Regions from separate parts of the Pseudoalteromonas sp. MM1 genome, predicted to be linked through region 2. Evidence: predicted binding sites of a transcription regulator. Region 2 holds the regulator's gene; each other region holds the start of a gene.
The links. Region 2 encodes LexA, which represses DNA repair genes until DNA is damaged. Its sites were predicted from a motif close to TACTGTATNNNNATACAGTA; they were not measured.

Region 1: a site for LexA is predicted at 4,002-4,021, ahead of dinB (DNA polymerase IV). Genes of this name have one in related genera too.
Region 3: a site for LexA is predicted at 1,824-1,843, ahead of QUE46_RS10430 (SulA-like leucine-rich domain-containing protein). Genes of this name have one in related genera too.
Region 4: a site for LexA is predicted at 2,807-2,826, ahead of uvrD (DNA helicase II). Genes of this name have one in related genera too.

Annotation. Positions count from the first base shown of each region.
Region 1 covers NZ_AP027922.1:834,546-840,045, reverse strand. Annotated here, with positions in the region: gene QUE46_RS03810 (methyl-accepting chemotaxis protein) at 1-1,094, shown strand, start outside; gene QUE46_RS03805 (leucyl aminopeptidase family protein) at 1,282-2,817, opposite strand; gene dinB (DNA polymerase IV) at 2,938-3,990, opposite strand; gene QUE46_RS03795 (thioesterase family protein) at 4,448-4,870, shown strand; gene QUE46_RS03790 (aldo/keto reductase) at 4,932-5,500, shown strand, end outside.
Region 2 covers NZ_AP027922.1:3,477,128-3,482,627, forward strand. Annotated here, with positions in the region: gene ctaD (cytochrome c oxidase subunit I) at 1-1,263, opposite strand, end outside; gene coxB (cytochrome c oxidase subunit II) at 1,263-2,399, opposite strand; gene lexA (transcriptional repressor LexA) at 2,871-3,488, opposite strand; gene QUE46_RS15770 (PaaI family thioesterase) at 3,665-4,105, shown strand; gene QUE46_RS15775 (hypothetical protein) at 4,110-4,490, opposite strand; gene QUE46_RS15780 (Rho termination factor N-terminal domain-containing protein) at 4,721-4,972, shown strand; gene QUE46_RS15785 (hypothetical protein) at 5,115-5,500, shown strand, end outside.
Region 3 covers NZ_AP027922.1:2,306,309-2,311,808, forward strand. Annotated here, with positions in the region: gene QUE46_RS10420 (NCS2 family permease) at 1-1,054, opposite strand, end outside; gene QUE46_RS10425 (sel1 repeat family protein) at 1,172-1,627, shown strand; gene QUE46_RS10430 (SulA-like leucine-rich domain-containing protein) at 1,867-2,301, shown strand; gene QUE46_RS10435 (YchJ family protein) at 2,344-2,823, shown strand; gene QUE46_RS10440 (DUF6172 family protein) at 3,118-3,420, opposite strand; gene QUE46_RS10445 (VC2046/SO_2500 family protein) at 3,610-4,137, opposite strand; tRNA gene QUE46_RS10450 (tRNA-Tyr) at 4,250-4,334, shown strand; tRNA gene QUE46_RS10455 (tRNA-Tyr) at 4,383-4,467, shown strand; gene QUE46_RS10460 (M48 family metallopeptidase) at 4,516-5,166, opposite strand; gene QUE46_RS10465 (MHYT domain-containing protein) at 5,476-5,500, shown strand, end outside.
Region 4 covers NZ_AP027922.1:147,204-152,703, reverse strand. Annotated here, with positions in the region: gene yrfG (GMP/IMP nucleotidase) at 1-455, shown strand, start outside; gene QUE46_RS00710 (dUTP diphosphatase) at 464-1,087, opposite strand; gene QUE46_RS00705 (peroxiredoxin-like family protein) at 1,196-1,837, shown strand; gene QUE46_RS00700 (YacL family protein) at 1,881-2,249, opposite strand; gene QUE46_RS00695 (hypothetical protein) at 2,364-2,588, opposite strand; gene uvrD (DNA helicase II) at 2,891-5,056, shown strand; gene QUE46_RS00685 (GNAT family N-acetyltransferase) at 5,034-5,500, shown strand, end outside.

The sequences.
Region 1 (5,500 bases), 1.0 Mb from region 2:
TAGATGAAGCGTTTAGTGAGCAGCGTAATCTAATCATAATTAGCGCCTTAGTGATGATTATTGCTGTCATTGTATTAAGTTACTTTATTGGTAAAAGTATACTCACGCCGACTCGCCTTGCCGCAGAAATGATGAAAAACATATCGCAAGGTGAAGGTGACTTAACCCGTACGCTAAACGAGTCGGGCAATGATGAAATATCAGAGCTGTCACGCTCTTTTAATTTATTTGTTTTAAAAATGCGCGAGTCGTTAGTACATGTATCGCACAGTGCAGATGATGTAAGCCGACACGCTCACACGGTGGATGAATCAAGTAGAACAAGCCACTCCTTCATTGAACTACAAAACGACAGCTCTACACAAGTAGCTGCAGCCATGGAACAAATGACGCACCAAATTCATGATGTGAGTCGCAATGCCGAAGCCGCTGAACAAGCCGCCAACGATGCAGCGCACAATGCTTCAACCGGTAAAAATGTGGTAGCGAATACCATTACCGCCATAGAAACACTCTCCAGTAATATAGAAACGGTGAGCCAAGTAACTGAAGATTTAGCAAACGAAAGTAATAACATAGGCTCTGTGCTTGATGTGATCAGAAGTATATCGGAGCAAACAAACTTACTCGCACTCAACGCTGCTATAGAAGCGGCTCGTGCAGGAGAGCACGGCAGAGGCTTTGCAGTTGTTGCCGATGAAGTACGTACACTTGCAAGCAGAACTGGGCAAAGCACAGATGAAATTCAAACCATGATCACCAAATTGCAAGAAGGCGCTAAAGCAGCAGTAGAGGCGGTAAAATCAAGCCAAGCACTGTCGGTGACGACTGTAGAGCAGGTTTCATCTGCCGATACATCGCTCAATGAAATAGAAAGGCTGGTATCCATAATTACCGACATGAACAGCCAAATAGCCCGTGCAACCGAACAGCAAACGCAAGCCGCTGACGAGGTTAATTTACGTATCAACGAGTTATCTCAATCAACCGAGCAGTCGCTAAGTAATACCCAGCAACTTACTGATGCCAGCAATAATCTTAAACAAAGTAGCCAAGGGCTTTCGAGCGTGGTTAATCGCTTTAAATTAAAATAATTTAAAAACAAAAGCCCTGAATTAACAGGGCTTTTTACTACATCTACGTTTTTAGCTTATACCAATTCGCTTAGGGCGTGTTGATACCTAGGCAAAAAATTTTCTATTTAGTTGTAAATGAAAATTTTTACCACAGATAGCGACACGTTTAGCCCCAAAAATGATTAGGTATTATTGCAAGTTGGTATTACAAACAGTAGCGTGCAAATAAGCTGGTGACTGATGCAGCAGTTGGCTTGCCATGCTGCCAATCTCCGCCTTCAACACCACTACCAGCAATGTCCATATGTACATAAGGAAGCGGCTGCTCAGAGTCGTTACCGTGCTTATCAAGTCCGCCAACAACGGCTAAAAACGCCATAGGGAATTGATGCCCACGAGCGGTAACCGCAGAAGCCGCATTATTACTTGATAAAACATCATCAGCTAAGGTACGCGGTTTTATAAAGTCGTAATCTTCACGGCGAGAACGAGAAACCTCTGCTGCATCTGCCCATAAATCACCGCAATCCGCTATTTGACGAGATGTATTAGCGCTGCGTGCAGGTCCGTTTTCTACATACGCTCCGTAAGGACCCATAGCACGAGCCGCGTGACCCGTTAATGTTGCTACCGTAAATAATGTAGGGTTAACTTCTGTTTTAGCCAAATCTTTCATTTCACTAAGTAGGTCACCCATTGCTAAACGCCCTTCAGCATCGGTGTTACCTATGCGTACACGTACACCTTCACGGCTAGTGATAATTTCATCTGGTACAAAACAATCTGAACCGATTGAATTACGGACCACAGCTAAGTAAGAAATAACTTTAACACCTTTAGGCTGGTAATCAGCTACCGCTTTCATAAAGCCCGCAACTGACGCGGCACCGCCTTTATCGCGGCTCATACCCGCCATGTAACCGCCTACTTTTAAATCAGCGCCGCCGGTATCATAAACTAAACCTTTACCTACAAACATAAGCGTGCGCGTTACTTCACCTTCTGGCACGTATTCTAGCTTTACAACACGTGGGTGATGGCGTTCAACCGCATAAGATGCGCGAGCAACGGTGCTAAGCATAGGGTAGTTTTTATCTATAGTGTTAATATCGTCAATCACATCAACCGCAACTTTAGAGCCTTTAAAAAGCTCAACACAGTAATCGGCAAAACGTGGTGGCGCCATACGTTCAGGCTCTGTACCACATAAATCACGCGCCGCATATTGGCCTGCAGCAATTGCATTTACTGCCTTAATTGTTTGCTCATTTGCATCTATTAAACCTATTTCCGTAATAGGCTCAATGCTCTCACCGTGGTATTCGCGGGCCTCTAAAGGTTGCCATAATGCTTGGCACGCACCTAAATACGCCACTTCTAAAGCATGCTGGTAACGCGCATCTGTATGTAATTTAGGTAAGTAAATAGCAGGGTTTACACTGCCCGCAGCTTTTGCTTCGTTAATCGCTAGTTTGGCGGCATCAAAGTAGCGTCTTACATCATCGTAGTCGCGATTAAGGGGCCCCGTAGGTGCTAAAACAACGCGTACATTATCAACCACTAAAAACGTAACTTGTTTACCAATACGAGAATCTACTTTAGCCTGTGATTCGATAGCATCACTTAATGAGTTATTGGCTAATTGAGAAAAGTCATCACTAATTATAATAAGTGCATCGTGAGAAAATGAGTCAAAGCTTGCACTAAGTGATTGTGCAGCTATCGCTTGAGGATATGCCATAAGTAAAGCTCCTGTTAGAAAACATAAGGGGCTATTATCGTTGATATAAAAACACAAAACCAGCCAGCTGCGATGGGCTCATTTGAATCTGGCAACTTGGTGTTACAGTAAAAGTAAACTCTAATCTAGAATGCTCAATTGCAGATTTAAATTAGGTTCATTTTTAACACCTACGCCAATGCCTAATAAGCGCACCGGTTGCTGCATCCCGCGTTGATACGCCTTAGAGAGTAATTCAGTAAAAATAGCGGTATTTAATTGATGATGAGCTTGATCCGCTGAGGTAACAACAAAATTTGCAAACTTTACTTTTACACTTAACTTATTAATACGGTTTTGTAATTGCTGTTTATTTAGGCGCGTGGTGAGCTCTTCAAGTAACCTAGGTAACTGTTCTAAGCACTCTTGTAAGCTATTTTTGTTGTATTCATAGGTGTGCTCAACGCTCAGCGATTTACGCACTCGCTCAGTGGTGACTGTACCAATATATTCGCCAGCACATTTTTGATAAAGCGATACACCAAAATTACCTACGTGCTGTTGCATCCAATTAACGCCTTTGTCGCGTACATCTTTACCTGTGTATAACCCCTTTAAATTAAGCTTTTCAAGGGTTACTTTACCTACTCCTGGTATTTTACCCAGCGGTAAATTATTTAAAAACGCATCAACTTCATCCGGTAAAACCACAAATTGGCCATTGGGTTTATTTTCGTCACTGGCTATTTTGGCAATAAACTTAATGGGGGCAACTCCGGCAGAGGCAGTAAGGCCGGTATCGTTATAAATATCGGCTCTAATTTGCTGAGCAATAAGCGTTGCACTGCCTTTGCATGCGTTGCTGTTGGTTACATCTAGGTAGGCTTCATCAAGCGACAGCGGCTCTATTTGGTCAGTGTAGCGTTTAAATACCGCGCGAATCTGGTTAGAAATTTCTTTATAAACGGCCATGCGCCCAGGCACAATAACTAAATCGGGGCATAGTTGCTTAGCGTGGTAGTTAGACATAGCAGAGCGAACACCATATTCGCGTGCTATATAATTTGCCGTAGAGAGCACGCCTCTGCGGCTATTGCCACCAATCGCTAAAGGCACGCTGGCGAGTTTGGGATTATCGCGCATTTCAACCGCTGCATAAAAGCAGTCCATGTCGATATGAATAAACTTTTTCATTACCACATAACAACTGTTTATTTATACAGTCATTATTAAGGATTCACTTTCAATAAGCAAGTACATTAAAACCTGTTTAGCTTATTAAAAAGTGTAGCGCTTTAAGCCGCACAAGCGTTAAACAGCTTTTTTAAAACGGCTGCTTAAAGCGCTGTGATTTTTTAAAGCAATGTAGCCAAAAAACAAACTCCAATAAAAACCCCGCAGCTAAAAGCATTATACCGCCTGAGGCATTACCCATTGCGTAGCAAGCAAAAGACGCTATAAAAACTAAACTGGCTAAGGCCCAATTAATTATATTTTGCATGTGTGTTCTCGTGTGTTGTTTGTGTTATTTAACTGTAGCTCTAAAAATAAATAGGTACAATCATCTTATAAAAAAACATGGCATTTATTGTCTTGAGCTACAAACACCATATTGATAACCTCATTCATTTAAAACTAAGAGTACACATACATGCAAAGGTTCAAAGATCAGCACCCTATTCATACCGATATCACCGTAGCATGGGCCGATATGGACGCCCTGCAACATGTTAACAACGTGGTGTACTTGCGTTATTTTGAAATTGCGCGTATCGATTTTTTAAATAAAATAAATCAGTTTGATACGATAAAACCAGGTGGAATAGGCCCGGTCATTAGTGAAAACAATATTCGCTATAAACGCCCGGTGACCTTCCCAGATACCTTAACCGTAGGTATAACTATATCTGATATTAAAAGCGACCGCTTTATGATGAATTACTCTGTGTTTAGTCACGCTCAGCAAGCTATTACTACCACAGGCTATTCTCAAGTTGTTATGTTTGACTTTAAAACAGGACAAAAAGCGGCGATTTCAGAGCCATTATTATCGGCATTACATCAATTCGCTTAATTAAAAATTATTGCGAATTAATTATCCACTCTCAAGAACTTACAAAATTTAAGGATTTTAAATGCAATACAGTCCGTTAGGCAGCAGCGGTGTTGATGTTTCAAGAGTATGCTTAGGCAGCATGACATGGGGTAAGCAAAATACCCAAAGCGATGCCGATGAGCAAATAGCTTACGCACTCGAGCAAGGCGTTAATTTTATTGATACTGCCGAAATGTATGCCGTGCCTCCCTCACCAGAAACCTACGGTAAAACAGAGCAAATTATAGGTAACTGGCTAAGCCGTAATGCGCAAAAGCGCAGTGATATTGTATTGGCCACTAAAATTGCGGGCAACGGCTTGTCGTGGGTACGTGATGGCGGCGATATAACACGCAGCGCGGTTATTGAGGCTGTAGATAACTCGCTTAAACGCTTACAAACCGATTATATAGATTTATACCAATTACATTGGCCTAATCGCTCTACCCCACATTTTGGCAGGCAGTGGCCGGGTAAACTCACTTTTAGTGACGTTAATACTGAGCAACAACAAGCTGGTATGCTTGATATTTTAGAGGGCCTTAATGAGTGTGTTAAAGCCGGAAAAATAAAATATTGTGGCCTTTCAGATGACACCCCTTGGGGTAT
Region 2 (5,500 bases):
CATATTGCCCGTCCATTTAGGCAACCAATAATAAGCGCCTGCCATAATAGAAAATATTGCCCCCGTAACTAACACGTAATGAAAGTGCGCCACCACAAAGTAAGTATCGTGATATTGAAAATCAGCTGGTGTTATAGCCAACATCAACCCCGAAAAGCCCCCCAAGGTAAATAGCACAATAAATGCAATACTAAATAACATGGGTACTTCAAAACTTATAGAACCTCGCCACATAGTGGCCACCCAGTTAAAAACTTTTACTCCTGTTGGCACCGATATCAGCATGGTCGCGTACATAAAAAATAGCTCGCCAGCAACGGGCATACCGGTAGTAAACATATGATGCGCCCACACTATAAAGCTCAGTAATGCGATAGAAGAAGTGGCGTATACCATGGAGGCATAACCAAATAGTTTTTTACGGGAGAACGTAGGCACTATGGTCGAAATAATACCAAAGGCGGGTAAAATCATGATGTACACTTCGGGGTGGCCAAAAAACCAAAATATGTGCTGAAACATTACCGGATCGCCGCCGCCTGCTGCATCAAAAAAGCTGGTTCCAAAGTATTTATCGGTCAATACCATAGTGACCGCTCCGGCCAATACAGGCATAACAGCAATTAATAAAAATGCGGTTATTAGCCATGTCCAAACAAATAATGGTAGCTTCATCCATGTCATGCCTGGGGCACGTAAATTAACGATGGTCACAATAACGTTTATTGCGCCCATAATTGAGCTAATCCCCATAATGTGCACTGCAAACACAAACATTGCGGTGTTGTCGTTACTGTACGTTGTTGAAAGCGGCGCATAGAACGTCCAGCCAAATGCGGGGCCGCCTCCAGGCATTAATAACGAGGCCAATAAAATTAAAAAAGCGAAAGGTAAAATCCAAAAGCTCCAGTTGTTCATTCTGGGCAGTGCCATATCTGGCGCGCCAATCATGAGCGGTACCATCCAGTTAGCAAGCCCCGTAAAGGCCGGCATTACAGCACCAAACACCATAATTAAACCGTGTACTGTGGTCATCTGGTTAAAAAAGTGTGGGTCTACCAATTGTAATCCTGGCTGAAATAACTCAGCCCGAATAACCATGGCCATTGCACCGCCAATTAAAAACATAGTCAGCGAAAAAATTAAGTACATGCTGCCAATATCTTTATGGTTTGTTGTGTATAACCAACGTTTAAAACCTTTGGCTGGGTGATGACCGTGATGAGCGTCATTGGCGTTAGGTTGTTCTACTATGCTACTCATTAGTTCGCCTCCGCATCAAGTGCTGCCTGAATTTCACTAGGTTGGATGACATCACCCGTATCATTACCCCACGCATTACGCTTGTAGGTAATTACTGCCGCAAGCTGCTTTATTGATAACTGTTTAGCAAATGCCTGCATTGCAGTCCCTGGACGACCATGGATCACAACATCTATATGATCTTTTATATCACCTAAAACAATTGGATTGCCTTTTAACGCAGGAAACACGCCCGGTAATCCCATTCCTGTTGGTTGATGACACGCAGCGCAACTTGCCATATACACTTGCTCGCCTAAAGTCATTAACTCTTCTTTAGGCAACGTTTGATCAAGCAAAGCAGCATCGGCTAATGCCGCTTTTTGCTTAGCTTGCTTAGCATCTGCAAGCCATGCGTTAAAGTCCTCTTGCGACTTAGCTTCAACCACCACGGGCATAAAACCATGATCTTTACCGCACAGCTCTGCACACTGTCCTCGGTAAATACCTTCTTCGTTAATGTTGGTCCACGTTTCGTTGATAAACCCCGGATTGGCATCTTTTTTAACGGCAAAATCAGGGACCCACCAAGAGTGGATAACGTCATCTGAGGTCATTAAAAAACGCACCTTTTGATTAATTGGCAGCACTAAAGGTTTATCAACCTCAAGTAAGTAATTAGGGTTTTTATTAACAAGGTTGGCTATTTCGTCTTGAGGGGTAGATAAAATAGAGTAAAACTCTACGTCTTCGCCCATATATTCATAATGCCACTTCCACTGTGACCCTGTAATTTTAATGGTTAAGTCGGCCTTACTGGCATCCTCCATTGCTATGAGGGTTTTAGTGGCAGGGATTGCCATGGCAATTAAAATAACAAACGGAATGGCAGTCCAAAGAATTTCTACTTTGGTACTTTCATGAAATTGGGCAGGGACTGCCCCTTTAGATTTACGGTGATGAATCAGTGCCCAAAACATTATTGCGAACACTATCACCCCAATCACACAACATATTAAAAATATGGTCATGTGTAGCTGATATACATTATTACTTATATCGGTTACGCCCTTGCGCATATTGTATTGGCTATTAGCCAGCACTTGCTGCGGGAACATAATCAACACAAGCCACAAGGTAGAGGTCAGTTTACCCATGTGACGGCTCCTTTGATGCTATTGCGAATGCAAAGCGAAGAGGCATACGGCTTAAACGCCAATTCGTTATTTTTATTTTTTAACCAATCTTATTTTTAATTGGTATCGCTAGGACAACAAAAGGTTTGTGTATATTGTGTGTTCTCATAACTAAAAAGCTGTGAGTTATTGTTAGTCCAGCACATTAATGATTAGCTAAAAAACGTACAACAAGCAAGTTTTAGTATAAAAAACAATCAAGTGATATTTTAAAATTGATTAAATTACGAAGTATTAAATTGTTATTTAACAGCCAAGATACGAGCAAAATTAAGGGATGTAACACGCTTAGGAAGATAGAAGTATGAGTGAAAAAAAGTTTACAGGCTAAATAATTTTAGGCCGCTTTGAGGTAGTGGAAGGTCTTTTTTAAAACAAAAATGCACACTTAACAGTGCGCATTTATAAAAAGTGACTTAAAAATAGTTAAAATTACATCCAGTCAGCATTTCTTATTACGCCAACAGCTAAACCTTCAATATTAAAAGATTCGTTTTCAAGGTCTACTTCTATAGGGGTAAACTCTTCGTTTTCGGCGTGTAATAATACTTTTCGGCCTGCTTTTTCTAAGCGTTTTACAGTTACATCTTCATCTACTCGTGCAACCACAACTTGGCCGTTTTCTGCTGTTTGAGTACGGTGTACGGCAAGTAAGTCGCCATCCATAATACCTATATCTTTCATACTCATACCGTTTACACGCAGTAAAAAGTCTGCGGCGGGTTTAAACATAAGTGGGTCTATTTTACAGTGACTCTCAACATGTTCTTGCGCCAAAATAGGCGAACCTGCTGCAACTCGGCCTATTAATGGCAGACCTAGTTGCTCTGGCTCTTCTTCTTCAACTAATTGAATACCGCGGCTTGCGCCTGGCTTCATTTTAATAACGCCTTTTTTGGCAAGCGCTTTTAAGTGCTCTTCTGCGGCATTGGCACTTTTAAAACCTAATGTTTGTGCAATTTCGGCACGTGTAGGAGGCATACCAGTGTCTTTAATAAAAACTTTTATTAGTTCGAGTATTTGAGCTTGGCGTTTCGTTAATGGTCGCATACAACTGGTTTTCCATACAGTACATTTAACTGTGAGTATATACAGTTAAATAAAAATCGCAAATTTAAATTGCGCTTTAATTAGCTAAACCAAATACACATGTGTACATTTTAGGTAATTATTAAAATTGCATATATAAAATGCTATAAACAAGGTTTTAATTCAAAGGAGTAGTTATGAGTATTTGGTATCAACCCATCACATTAGCGCTTTGCAAACAGTTAGATGAAGGTATAAACGGCCAAGGTACTTTAATGAAAACCATGGGGATAGAAATAACCGAGATAGGGGAAGATTACCTAGTTGCGACTATGCCCGCAATACCTGAGCATCATAACCCAATGGGAATGGTACACGGCGGCGCTAATGTAGTACTTGCCGAAACAGTTGCTAGTTATGCTGCTAATTTTGTTGTTGATTTTACAAAGTTTTACTGTGTAGGGCAGGAAATTAGTGCAAGCCATTTAAAAGCGTCACGCAATGGGACGTTAACAGCAACGGCTCGTGCATTTCATATTGGTAAACGCAGTTCTGTATGGGAGATAAAAATAACCAATAGCCGCAACGAGCTTTGCTGCGTATCAAAAATGACCGCAGCAGTGGTTGAGCGAAAGTAATAGCTTACTTTTCAATAGGGTAAATTGTTATTTCCATACCCGCGCCAATTGCAGATATACGCAATAACGTGTCTGCATGCAGCGCCTGATTAAAACATTTTGGTGACGTACCAGACTCAAAACCAATATCAAAGGTTCTGCGAGAGCAGCTTAGCCATTGCTTAAGCGCGTTACGAGAACACGACTCAATAAGCTCGCACAAGTGGTTAATAGCTTTATCTGGCGTGGTTATGTCACCTGAGGCTTCAATACGCGCAAGTTGACGATATTCGTCTTTGTCATAATGTAAAACCATCGCGTTTTTCTTTAAGTCTGCCACTAGGGCGCTAATATCTTGTTTAGACTCAAGCTCTAGATCTACATTTAAAAATTGAATTTCCGACATTGTCTGCTTTTTACCCTCTTATAGTTTCATCGCAAACTTTAACGCAGTTTTACTTTTATACCAAATCAACTAAGCGGTAAACATGGCTTTATTAATAGAAAATGCCTGTTTAAACGCCATTGGCACCTAATTTGCCTTATAAAACGGGTTAGGCTAGTTACGCTTAATTTTACCGTTTATGTATGAAAGTTATACACACACTGTGTAATTAAACGCTCAGGAGAGAAATTATGGTAGATCATGGCCCGCAAATTAAAAACGACGATCAGTACGATGCGCTTCGCGATGAAGGCATGAGCAAACAAAAAGCCGCACGTATTGCTAATAGTAATACTCATAAAACAGCTGTAAAAGGCGGTAAAGCCTCAAATTATGAGCAACGTACAAAAAAACAGTTATACGATAAAGCAAAAGAGGTAGGCATTAGTGGCCGCTCTAAAATGAGCAAACAAGAGCTAATAAACGCCCTGCGAGAGAATTAAACGCAGCCTCACTGATTTTTATCGCTCCTTTTTATTATTTTTATAAAGTTAGAGTAAGCTTATGAATAACTGCGACAAAATGCCGCAGTAAAAGCATGGACTGCTGTAATACACTAACGCTAAAAATAATAAGAAGCACAAAATGAGAAAACAACTATTTAAGCGCGCTCGAAAACTACATAAGTGGCTAGGCTTTTTACTTGCCTTACAAATTTTAGCTTGGCTTTTAGGTGGCTTAGTAATGAGCGCGATACCACTTGAATACGTGCATGGTAAGCACCTTGCCAAGCGCACACTTACAAACCCATTTACACAAGCAGACTACCTTACATCACTCGATAATATTACGTCACAAGTGGCTAACCCCACTCAAATAATATTTGAGCACTTTTTAACTACTCCGCTTATTACTGTTATTAACAGCACCGAGCAGCAAAGCTTTAGTGGTTTAACGGGCCGCCCCTTTCAGCCGCCCACTAAAATACAAATCACCGCTAATGCGCAAGCTCATTTACTCATCGACGCTAA
Region 3 (5,500 bases), 1.2 Mb from region 2:
CGTATAAAATAGCACCCGCAGTCGCATAAGCCGGCACCATTTGCGCAAGCGGTGCAAAAAACATCATTAGTAAAAAGCATATACCCACTACAACAGCTGTTAAACCAGTACGCCCACCAACCGATACACCGGCTACAGACTCAATATAAGACGTAGTGGTAGAAGTGCCTAACATTGCACCTGCAATAGTCGCTGTACTATCGGCACTTAAAGCACGCCCTAAACGTGGCATATTGCCTTCTTCATCGGCTAAACCTGCTTTTTGAGTTACCGCAACCAAGGTCCCTGATGTATCAAATAAATCAACAAACAAAAACGCAAAAATTACACTCAGCATAGAAAGCTCAAAGGCCGCAGCAAAATCAAGTTGCATGAACGTAGGTAAAATAGATGGTGGCATTGAAATTACGCCGTGGTATTTAACTAAGCCGAGGCTTAATGCAATGCCTGTTACTAACAAAATGCTAATAAGTACGCCGCTTTTTATATCACGATAAAGCAAAGCTGCAATCACAAAAAAGCTCAAAATAGCGAGTAAAGGACCTGCCGATGTAATATCACCAAGCTGTACTAATGTAGCTGGGCTTGAAACAATAATACCCGCATTTTTAAGTGCAATTAACGCTAAAAACGCACCAATACCAGTGGCAATAGCCTGCTTTAAAACTAGCGGTATAGCATTAATTATCCACTCTCTAACCTTAAACAAACTTAATATTAAAAATATACAACCAGACATAAATACCGCACCTAATGCCGCTTGCCAGCTATAACCCATACCCAGTACAACACCATAAGTAAAAAATGCGTTTAAACCCATGCCCGGCGCAAGTGCTAAAGGGTAATTAGCCCAAAGCCCCATAATAAAACAGCCAATTGCCGCTGCAATACAGGTAGCAACAAATGCAGCACCTTGATCCATACCTGCTTCAGCAAGCATTGCAGGGTTTACAAATACAATGTAAACCATAGTAATGAAAGTAGTGATTCCAGCAATGCTTTCGCGTCGCACAGTGGAGTTATTTTCGCGGAGTTTAAATAGAGCTTCGAGCATAATAGACTTGTGATAATAAAAAGTGACGTGATTTTACCATAAAATTAAGTATAAACAGGACATTTTACCTTGCTATATACTAAACTGTTGACGTAGAAACTATAAAAAAGAAAGTATATGAATAACACTCAGCCTAGCGGACAAGACTTAGAGCAGCAATTAAACAATATTTTAGATTTTGTAACACAGCCTACAAACCACAGTGCTGACGACAATAGTGATGTAAGTGAACAAACAACACTTAACAAAGCGCTGTATTATTTAAAGCATAACCAAGCACCGTTGGCAGCTAAGTGGATGCGCCTTACCGCAATGGCCGGAAATCATCGCGCCCAGTTTTATTTAGGGTTATTTTTTGTCAAAGGCCAAGGCGTACCAAAAAGTGTATTTCACGCTGCAGCATGGCTAAGTTTAGCCAGCAGCCAAGGCTATGAACCGGCAACCGCTGCATTAGATGATTTAAGAAAATATATCGATACCAAACGCTTTAAAGACGCTCAATGCTATGCAGCCAGTTTGTATGAGCAAATCCACCAAATTCAATTTGCCCGCTTAGTTCCAAAAAATGACTAACTACTGTATAGCTAACAGCTAAGTACTGTATAGCGCTGCTACACTTTATACAGTACTGCAAACACCCTCAGCTTTCATTCACACGCCAAAAACATAAATATCTGTTTTTAAAGTGTTATTTTTAATTTTAATTTTTTAAAACCATTAACTGTATAAAAAATAGCAAAAAACGCTTGCACACAACAACTGTATAAACTACTGTATACATGTACTGTATATAAACCCAGTGAGTGAGACCTATGCTACAGCCAATTACCGTAAGAACTGTTAAAAGCTACCAACAACATGATGAAAGTGAGTCGGTAAACTTAATAAAAGTAGAAGATGAAATTTCTGCTACGTTTGAGATGCTAAAAGTGTTGCACCAATACAATAGCTCTAACGCGTGGACCTTACTAATTGCGCCCGACCATGTGCCTAGTAAAGCCTTGTTAGATAGTTGCTCTATAGATACCAGCAAACTGCTTGTAATAAGACAAAAGCATTTAGTAAATTTAGAGTATGTGCTTAACTCAGCACTTCATAATGGTAATTTTGCAGCCATTATTACGTGGACCGATATAGTAAGTGAGCAGCAACTTGTTAACTTATCGCTTAATTTAAACAAAAGAAGCGCTAAGCTATTTTGCTTTACTAAAAAAACCAGCACTACAGCAATATCACTTACTCAATAAGCTTGGTAAAATACATTTTTAATCTATGTTAATTAGTATTTTATGAGTGTAACCAGTACCAGCGCTTGCTTATGCAACAGTCAGCTTAATTATGGCGACTGTTGCCAACCTTATCATCTTGATATAAAAACCCCAGAAACACCTGAGCAACTAATGCGTTCGCGCTTTAGTGCTTATGCATTAAAAAATGCATCTTATGTATTTAAAACTTACGCCAAAGAAAAACAAGCACAAAACCCAGTAAATGAAATTGCTGACTTTGCCAATAGCTGCCGCTTTGTAAAATTAGTTGTGCGCGATACGCAGCAAAGTGATGAGCGAGGTTATGTTGCCTTTAACGCATATTATTTTTACCAAAACTTATATTGTGAGCTAGATGAGAAATCAGACTTTATAAAAGAAGACGGTGAATGGCGATATTTAGAGGGTATTATTAATCCGGTCGCCGATATAAAAGTTGCCAGAAACGATCCCTGTCCATGCGCAAGCGGTAAAAAATATAAAAAGTGTCACAGTGTATAAAGTAAGCTAAACACTTAGAAAAAAAATAGCGTCTTATTTAATACCATTAATCCGCTTAATGAAGTGACCTATTTTGAGGATGGAAAAACGTGTTGATAGCTAGGCAAAAAATTGCTCTTAAGTTATTATAAATGAGAATTTTTTAACGCTGATAGCCCACATGTAGCCTCTCAAAATGATTAAGCATTATTGCTAAATGCTATAAGCGCTACTTTATATCACTAAATATATTAATAACTGCCATAAACAAAAAATGGACCATTTAGGTCCATTTTCTACAATATTGCTATTGGTTTATTCATCATCATCTAAATCGTACGATTCACGCTGCGCAGGTCTAGCTAAAATCTCAACATAGAATGAAGTAAGCGCCTGCTTTTCGATTTCGCTGATCTTGTTGTTAATTTCAGCTACGTGAACAACTTCTGCATCATCGGCACTTGTGCCAAACTTACAGTCAAATGCCCAGTAATCAGCTTCAACAGGTAGCGTTTTATTGCGCTCTCTTTTCAAATATTTTTTCACTTCATGCTTTGCAGCATCAACCATACGAGGGTATTTGATTTTCTCGTGATTTAGCGTGAATGTTTTCTTCATTACGTTCCTAATTACCTTGATTTAATGATAATGGCACTCAAGTCATACCATTTGCAGCCATTATAGCAATTGCATTTAATTTGTGGATGCTTTTTTTAAACAAAAAAGGAATTGTTCTATTTTATTGCATAACCGATTATTAAATATAAGGTGTTTTAAGCTTTTAAAACGCACGAGTGTTAAATTATTTTATGCGTTAGCAACAAGCAATGGCTTATGTATAGCCTCATTAGTTAAATCGTCATAAAATGCGGCGGCGTCCATTTGTGGACTTGCAAGCGCGGTGTGCGTGTCATTTAAGCGCCTGCGTACTGATGGTTCACAATTCTCGATTACCGTTAAAGGGATATGTAACTTGTCATCTCTAATCGCTAGTGGCTCAGGGTTTAAGCAGTGACTTAATTTTATTGCTTTCATACCTGCTTGTTCGCCTTGTTGAACAATCACAGACGCGTGCTCTTGCCCTATGCTCATATCAAATTTTTCGGGGGCTAATAATTGCTTTGGCCCAGCACCAAAGCGCTTCCTTAACTGTTCTTCGTCTACATAAGCACTATGCGTTTCACTTTTTGGTAAGTGAAATTGACTAAAATCCAGCGCATCGTGCGATAGCATCGCTAATAAAAGTGAAAATTCGCCTCTGCGATTTTCATGCACACTTTTATTTAGCCTGGTCTTTAGTTGACTCTCTGTGATTAACAAATCATCGATTTGCATAGTCTTTAGCCGATAATGATAACTGGTAGATATTTATCGGCTTTATTTCAAATTTCTTTAGCTTTTTTCTTTACTTAAATACGCAGTTTGCTATTATCAGCGCCGTTGCATTGGAGGGGTTCCCGAGCGGCCAAAGGGATCAGACTGTAAATCTGACGGCTCAGCCTTCGCTGGTTCGAATCCAGCTCCCTCCACCACTTTTCTTACCGCAAAGTTAAGTGGGGCCAAATGTGACAAAATAGTGTGGAGGGGTTCCCGAGCGGCCAAAGGGATCAGACTGTAAATCTGACGGCTCAGCCTTCGCTGGTTCGAATCCAGCTCCCTCCACCACTTCTTATTTTCTATATCTTCTTCGCTTCTATCTAAATCATTTTCAGACTAATTATCAAATACCCACTGTAATGTTGCTCCGTGGTTTTTAAGCCATGCGGATGCAGATTTATAATCGGGATAAAATTTAGCTACGCGCTTCCAAAAAGCGTTGCTGTGGTTTAAATGCTTTAAATGAGCCAATTCGTGCACAATAACATAATCAATTATATGCTGAGGTGCCCCAACAAGGTTAAGGCTAAAGGTTAGCTCTCGTCGAGAATTACAACTTCCCCACTTACGTTTATAATTTCCAATCGTCAATTTAGTCGGTAATGCTTCTGACATCTGTTGGCAATAATAAGCCAAGCGCATTTCAATGTAGTTTGTTAGCGTTTCTTCAAGAGCAAGGCAAAGTAGCTGCTTGCGTTTATCAAGCTGTTTGGTTACTCGATTAGAAGTGTAAATAGTAAACACGCTATCGGATTGCTGAACATGCGAGCGTGCCCCTTTAGCAAAAGTAATAGTATATGGCTTAGCAAAAACCATTATTTGCTGGTTTTTAAACGGGTGTTGTTGATTATCAATAGCGTTAAGTTGTTTATGTAATTGCGCAGTTACCCACTCTTTTTTACTAAACAGCCATTGTTCTATTTGTAGTTTTGGGACGTGTGTAGGTGCATAAACAGTAACTAGTTTTTTGCTTACTTTTATTGCCACTGTTTTACGCCTAGTGCTGCGCTTTAACTGATACTCAAACAAGGTGTATGCTCTAAATATAAATAAAAGCCTATTATAAAGCCTTATTTAATCAATGCAGTTATTTACAGATAAATAAATGGGCTCAGTATTTTTTATTGTATTCATTAACTCAAAATAACGCCTTATTAATAAAGCGTGCTGCATATGTTAATATTTTAAAAAGAAAAGGTAACTTCACAGATTTATAGTATAAATAATTAGATTAACAGTTTATTTATATAATAAATCTATTAAACTAGTTCAATAAAGATACTAATTAGAGTCATTATGCTCTCCGCATTTTTTATAACCG
Region 4 (5,500 bases), 360 kb from region 2:
ATTGCTTAGATTATTGGCAAGAGCAACTCAATTTGCCAATAATGGAATTAAAACGCCAAACCCAGCACTTAATAAAAGTACGCGAAGATGTGCCCCACTTTTTAACTGAGTTAAAAAAAGCAGGTAAAGAGCTAATCCTGTTAACTAACGCCCACCCAGAAAACGTCATGCTTAAATTTGAACATACCGCGATAGATAATTATTTAGATGGCGTGGTGTCGACTCATCAATACGGAGTGAGTAAAGAGCAGCAAAGTTTGTGGCATCAAGTACAAAAAGATTTAGGATTTAATAAGCAGCGCACTTTGTTTGTTGATGACAGTGTGCCAGTTTTAAATGCTGCCCGAGAATACGGCATTGAGCATTTACTTGCGGTTGCTAACCCAGATAGCCAACAACCACATAATGTAATAGCCGATTACTTAAACGTAACCGACTACAGAAACATAATCTAGCGGCTAGATTATTGTTGCGGGTAACGCGCCACTAAACCTTGATATACTAACTTTGCAAAGTCGGCATGTTCGGTATCAAGGCTTTTAACGACTTCGACCAAGTGCTCGTTGTCTTCTTGGCCATTCCACACTTTGATATAGCTGCCATCTTTGTAGCCATGATCTTGGCGGAAAAAATTTAACGTGTTTTTACCTACGTAACCGCGGTATAAATCGTCAATATCCATCCCTATTTGCGCCATACACCCTGCAAACGCGGCTGCGTTAAAGGTTTTATTTGCAACTGCTGAAGCAGCTAATACTTCAAGAGTTTGTTTAAAGTCATCTGCGGCCTGTGGTGCGCTAAGTTCTTTTTCTAGCTGCTTAGCTAACTCTTCGTAAGGAGTTGTTCCGTCAATTCTTAACGACAAACCAAAATGAAATATATCAACCAATTCTAGAATTACTTGCTCGGTGTCTGGGGTTTGTTTTTTCCACCACTTCCAACCGTAATGATCTAGCATTTCTGCACACTCTACCCAAATGGCTCTGTACCACTCAAAGCCTTGGCTAAACCACTGATCATGAACTTTAGTGTTCATGGCATTTTGCATTTCTAGCATTACTACTAGCTTATTTAAGTTGGCTGACATATCGTTTCCACTTGAGCTTTTAAATTACGCTTATGATACAGGCAAATAATAAAAAGTGCATTTTTGATCTATTATAAACAGCACATAAAAACAAGGCAGGAAATAATAATGAGTAACGTGTTACTGCACACCTTGGCGGCTATAATAATAGCTACTTTTTTAGTAACTAATGCGCAAGCAAGTACTGCAGGTATTGCAGAAGCCCCCGAGCAAGTATCACCATTATTACCGGGCTTAAGCGTGCCTAATATAACGCTCAAAGATCAACATGGTAATAATGTAGAGTTACAAAAGCGCTTTGCTGAAAAAACAACGGTACTTATTATTTACCGCGGAGGTTGGTGTCCTTATTGCTCAAAGCAACTGGCTAATATACAAAAAATTGAGCAGCAACTAACTAATTTAAATGCGCAAATTATTGCAGTATCGCCCGATAGCCCAGAAAAACTAGCCCAAAGTAAAATAAGTACGCCAAATTATTTACTGCTTTCAGATGATAGCTTAACCCTAGCAAAAGCCTTAGGTTTAGCTTATTTTTTAGATGATAAAACAGCCGCTATTTATCGTAATAAACGTGGTGTTAACTTTGTTAATGGCCAAGGCAAAGTAAACGTCGCCTTGCCTGTACCGGCTGTATTTGTGATTGATAAAAGCGGCGTTGTGTATTTTCAGTACGCAAACCCTAATTATAAAGTACGCTTAACTGAAAGCTTACTTTTAGCCGCTGTTGAATCAATTGATTTGCAATAACTTAAAACATAAATAAGGCCAACTAGGTTGGCCTTTTAAACGTTTAACGCGAGCCACTAAAGTCAGCCCACGACTCTATTAAATCTATAAAATCTTCAAACCCACAACCACTCACTAGGCCATTTTCTTCAAGCATTAAGTCATCATCTTGATAGGCGACTAAATCTTCGCTGTCTTGGTGTAGAGCATGCGCTTCAAATAAGGCTTCGTCTTTAGAGAGTATTAAGTCTATCTCTTGGCCTTTTAACGTTATTGGCTCGTAGCTTGTTTTTACCGAGCTAATAAGTGCTTGTACCATCGCGACTTTTTCTTTGCCAATTTCTTCGTTTAGCCAGCGGCCAATTAGGGCATGCTCGCTGCTTATTTTAATGCGCAGCCCGCTAATAGGGTCACGTATAAATTGATATTCCATAATTTTTACTTTTAAAACGCTAATGCACTAATTATACCCATAAATAACGTTAAACTGTGCCCCTAAAACGCAAAATAGCGCCCATTGGCGCTATTTAAGTAGGCAACATAGAGGCTAACTTCGCGATCTAAAACGTGCAGCATCTATAATCGACCATAAGTAAATAATAGGCACAAGTACAAAGCCTACCAATACATAAATAAGTGCGTAACTAATTATAATAGCTAGCGCAAAAAAGATAGCGGCTAAAATTCGCCCTTGTACTAATTGCCCTAAACCAGGAAAAAATATATTACACAATGCAGCAATTACATTACCGCCAGAACCTTGATCAGCCATACTCACCTCTGTAGTTAATTAATTTTAAATTTTAGTTATTTACTTACTATCACACTTTATGCCAATTTATTAAAGCTTAAAAATCAGTTAGTTAAATTAGTACTAAATAACTGTTTTAGTATTTTTTACTAAATATAGGTCAATTTGATTATTTTTATTATTAATTTTAGTCACTTATAAACTAGCCAGCTGATTGGTTTTAGAGGCAATTTTATAATAGCTGTTCATAAAAACAGTATTTTATTTAGCCTAACAAAAACACCTGTTATACTGCCCTCATTATTGATTGAAAAGGCGTAACGATGGACGTTTCTGAATTACTCGATGGCTTAAATGACAAACAACGCGATGCCGTTGCAGCCCCACTACAAAACATGCTGGTATTAGCAGGTGCTGGTTCGGGTAAAACACGTGTTTTAGTTCATCGTATCGCGTGGTTAATGCAGGTTGAGCAAGCCTCTGCTTATAGTATTTTTGCGGTTACCTTTACTAATAAAGCTGCTAAAGAAATGCGCACTCGTGTTGAAGAAACTCTAAAAGCTCCCGTGGGAGGCATGTGGATTGGTACATTCCATGGTTTATCACACCGTATTTTGCGCGCTCATCACCGTGAAGCAAACCTGCCAGAAGCCTTTCAAATTTTAGACTCTGACGATCAGCTAAGAATGATCAAGCGCTTATTAAAATCAATGAATATTGATGATAAAAAGTGGCCCGCCAAGCAATTTGGCTGGTACATCAGCGCTAAAAAAGATGAAGCCCTGCGCCCTAAAGATATTCAAGCCTACGATATAAATGAGCAAATGATGCTGCGTGTATATGCCGCCTATCAAGAGGCGTGTGACCGTGCAGGTTTAGTTGATTTTGCAGAAATACTGTTACGTAGCTACGAAGTTCTTAAAAATAACCCTACGCTACTTCGCCATTACCAGCAGCGCTTTGCCCACATGCTGGTAGACGAGTTCCAAGATACCAATACCATTCAATACGCATGGTTAAAGCTACTTGCTGGTGATACACAAAGCATTATGATTGTAGGCGACGATGACCAAAGTATTTACGGTTGGCGCGGCGCTAAAATAGAAAACATTAAACGCTTTTTAACTGACTTTGACGCCGAAACTATTCGTCTTGAGCAAAACTACCGCTCAACCGCAACCATTCTAAAAGCATCTAATGCGCTAATTAAAAACAACTCAGAGCGCATGGGTAAAAGCTTATGGACCGATGGTAACGAAGGCGAGCCTATATCAATTTATGCCGCCTTTAACGAGTTAGACGAAGCCCGCTTTGTAAGCAGTAAGCTACGCAGCTGGTTAAATGCCGGCAATGCGTTGCAAGACGCCGCTATTTTATACCGTAGTAACGCGCAATCTCGTGTACTTGAGGAAGCAATGCTACAAGAAGGCTTAAAATACCGCATTTACGGTGGTATGCGATTCTTCGAGCGCCAAGAAATTAAAGACGCGCTCTCGTACTTACGCTTAGTAGGTAATCGCCAAGACGACGCTGCATTTGAGCGTGTTATTAACACCCCTGCGCGTGGTATTGGTGATAAAACACTTAGCCATATACGCGACTGTGCGCGTGCTGAGTCGCTGCCTCTTTGGTACGCAGCCAAAGCAATTGTTGAACAACAACACTTATCTGGCCGTGCGGCAAGCGCTGTAACAAAGTTTGTAGAATTGGTAGAGCACATAGAAGATAAAATTAGCGACCTTACACTGCAAGAGCAAGCCAAATACACTATTCAAACCTCTGGTTTAATGGCCATGTATCAAGCTGAAAAAGGCGAAAAAGGCCGCGCTCGCGTAGAAAACTTAGAAGAGCTTATCAGTGCCTGCGATCAGTACGAGCTCCCCGAAGAAGAAGAGTTTAGCTCACCACTGCAAGGCTTTTTAGCCTACACCTCACTTGAGTCAGGCGAAGGCCAAGCCGATGAGCATGAAGACGCAGTACAAATGATGACTCTTCACTCAGCTAAGGGCTTAGAGTTTCCGCTTGTGTTTATGGTGGGCGTTGAAGAAGGCATGTTCCCATCACAGCAAAGTAATGAAGAATCGGGGCGCTTAGAGGAAGAACGCCGCCTTTGTTATGTGGGTATGACCCGTGCCATGGACAAACTTTACATAAGCCATGCCGAAAGCCGCCGTTTATACGGACAAGAAAAGTACCACAGCCCATCGCGGTTTTTACGCGAAATACCTGAAGATTGCATAGAAGAAATTCGCATTAAAACCCAGGTATCACGCCCGCCTGCTGCGGGGCGTTTTAGTGCCTCAGTAAGCCATGCTGTATTCGAAGAAAGTGGTTTTAACTTAGGCCAACGTGTACTACACGCTAAATTTGGTATAGGCACCGTGCTTAATTACGAAGGCAGCGGCGCACAATCGCGTGTGCAAGTAAACTTTGACGACCTTGGCAGCAAATGGTTAGTAACCGCATATGCACGACTTCAAGCTGTATAAGCACTGTGTTGAGCAATTAACTCAGCAACTAACTGACGCAAAGCATCGTCAGTTAGTGCTTATCACAGGCCAACCCACTTGGTGCTATGAGCTATTAAACGCGTTAACACGTTCGGATGATGTAAAACTACTTTCAAGCAGCCTTGCCAATGCAAGTTGGCCTGAGCATACTCATCAACTACTTGGGCAAGAGTTTCCTCATGCCCTGTATGATGGTTTTAGTGGCATTTACCCCGATAAACTCGCCGCATTAGCCGGCACCGTAAAAGCCGGCGGGCTTTTATTTTTATTACTGCCTGATTTACAACGTTTAGCCTCATGGCAAGACCCTGCGCTGCAAAGCGTGCAGTCTTATGGGTGTAGTAATCAGCAAAGCTATTTTAATTTACGTTTTTCTCGCCTTTTACAAACGCTACCTGCCATACACTTTGATGAACACACTGA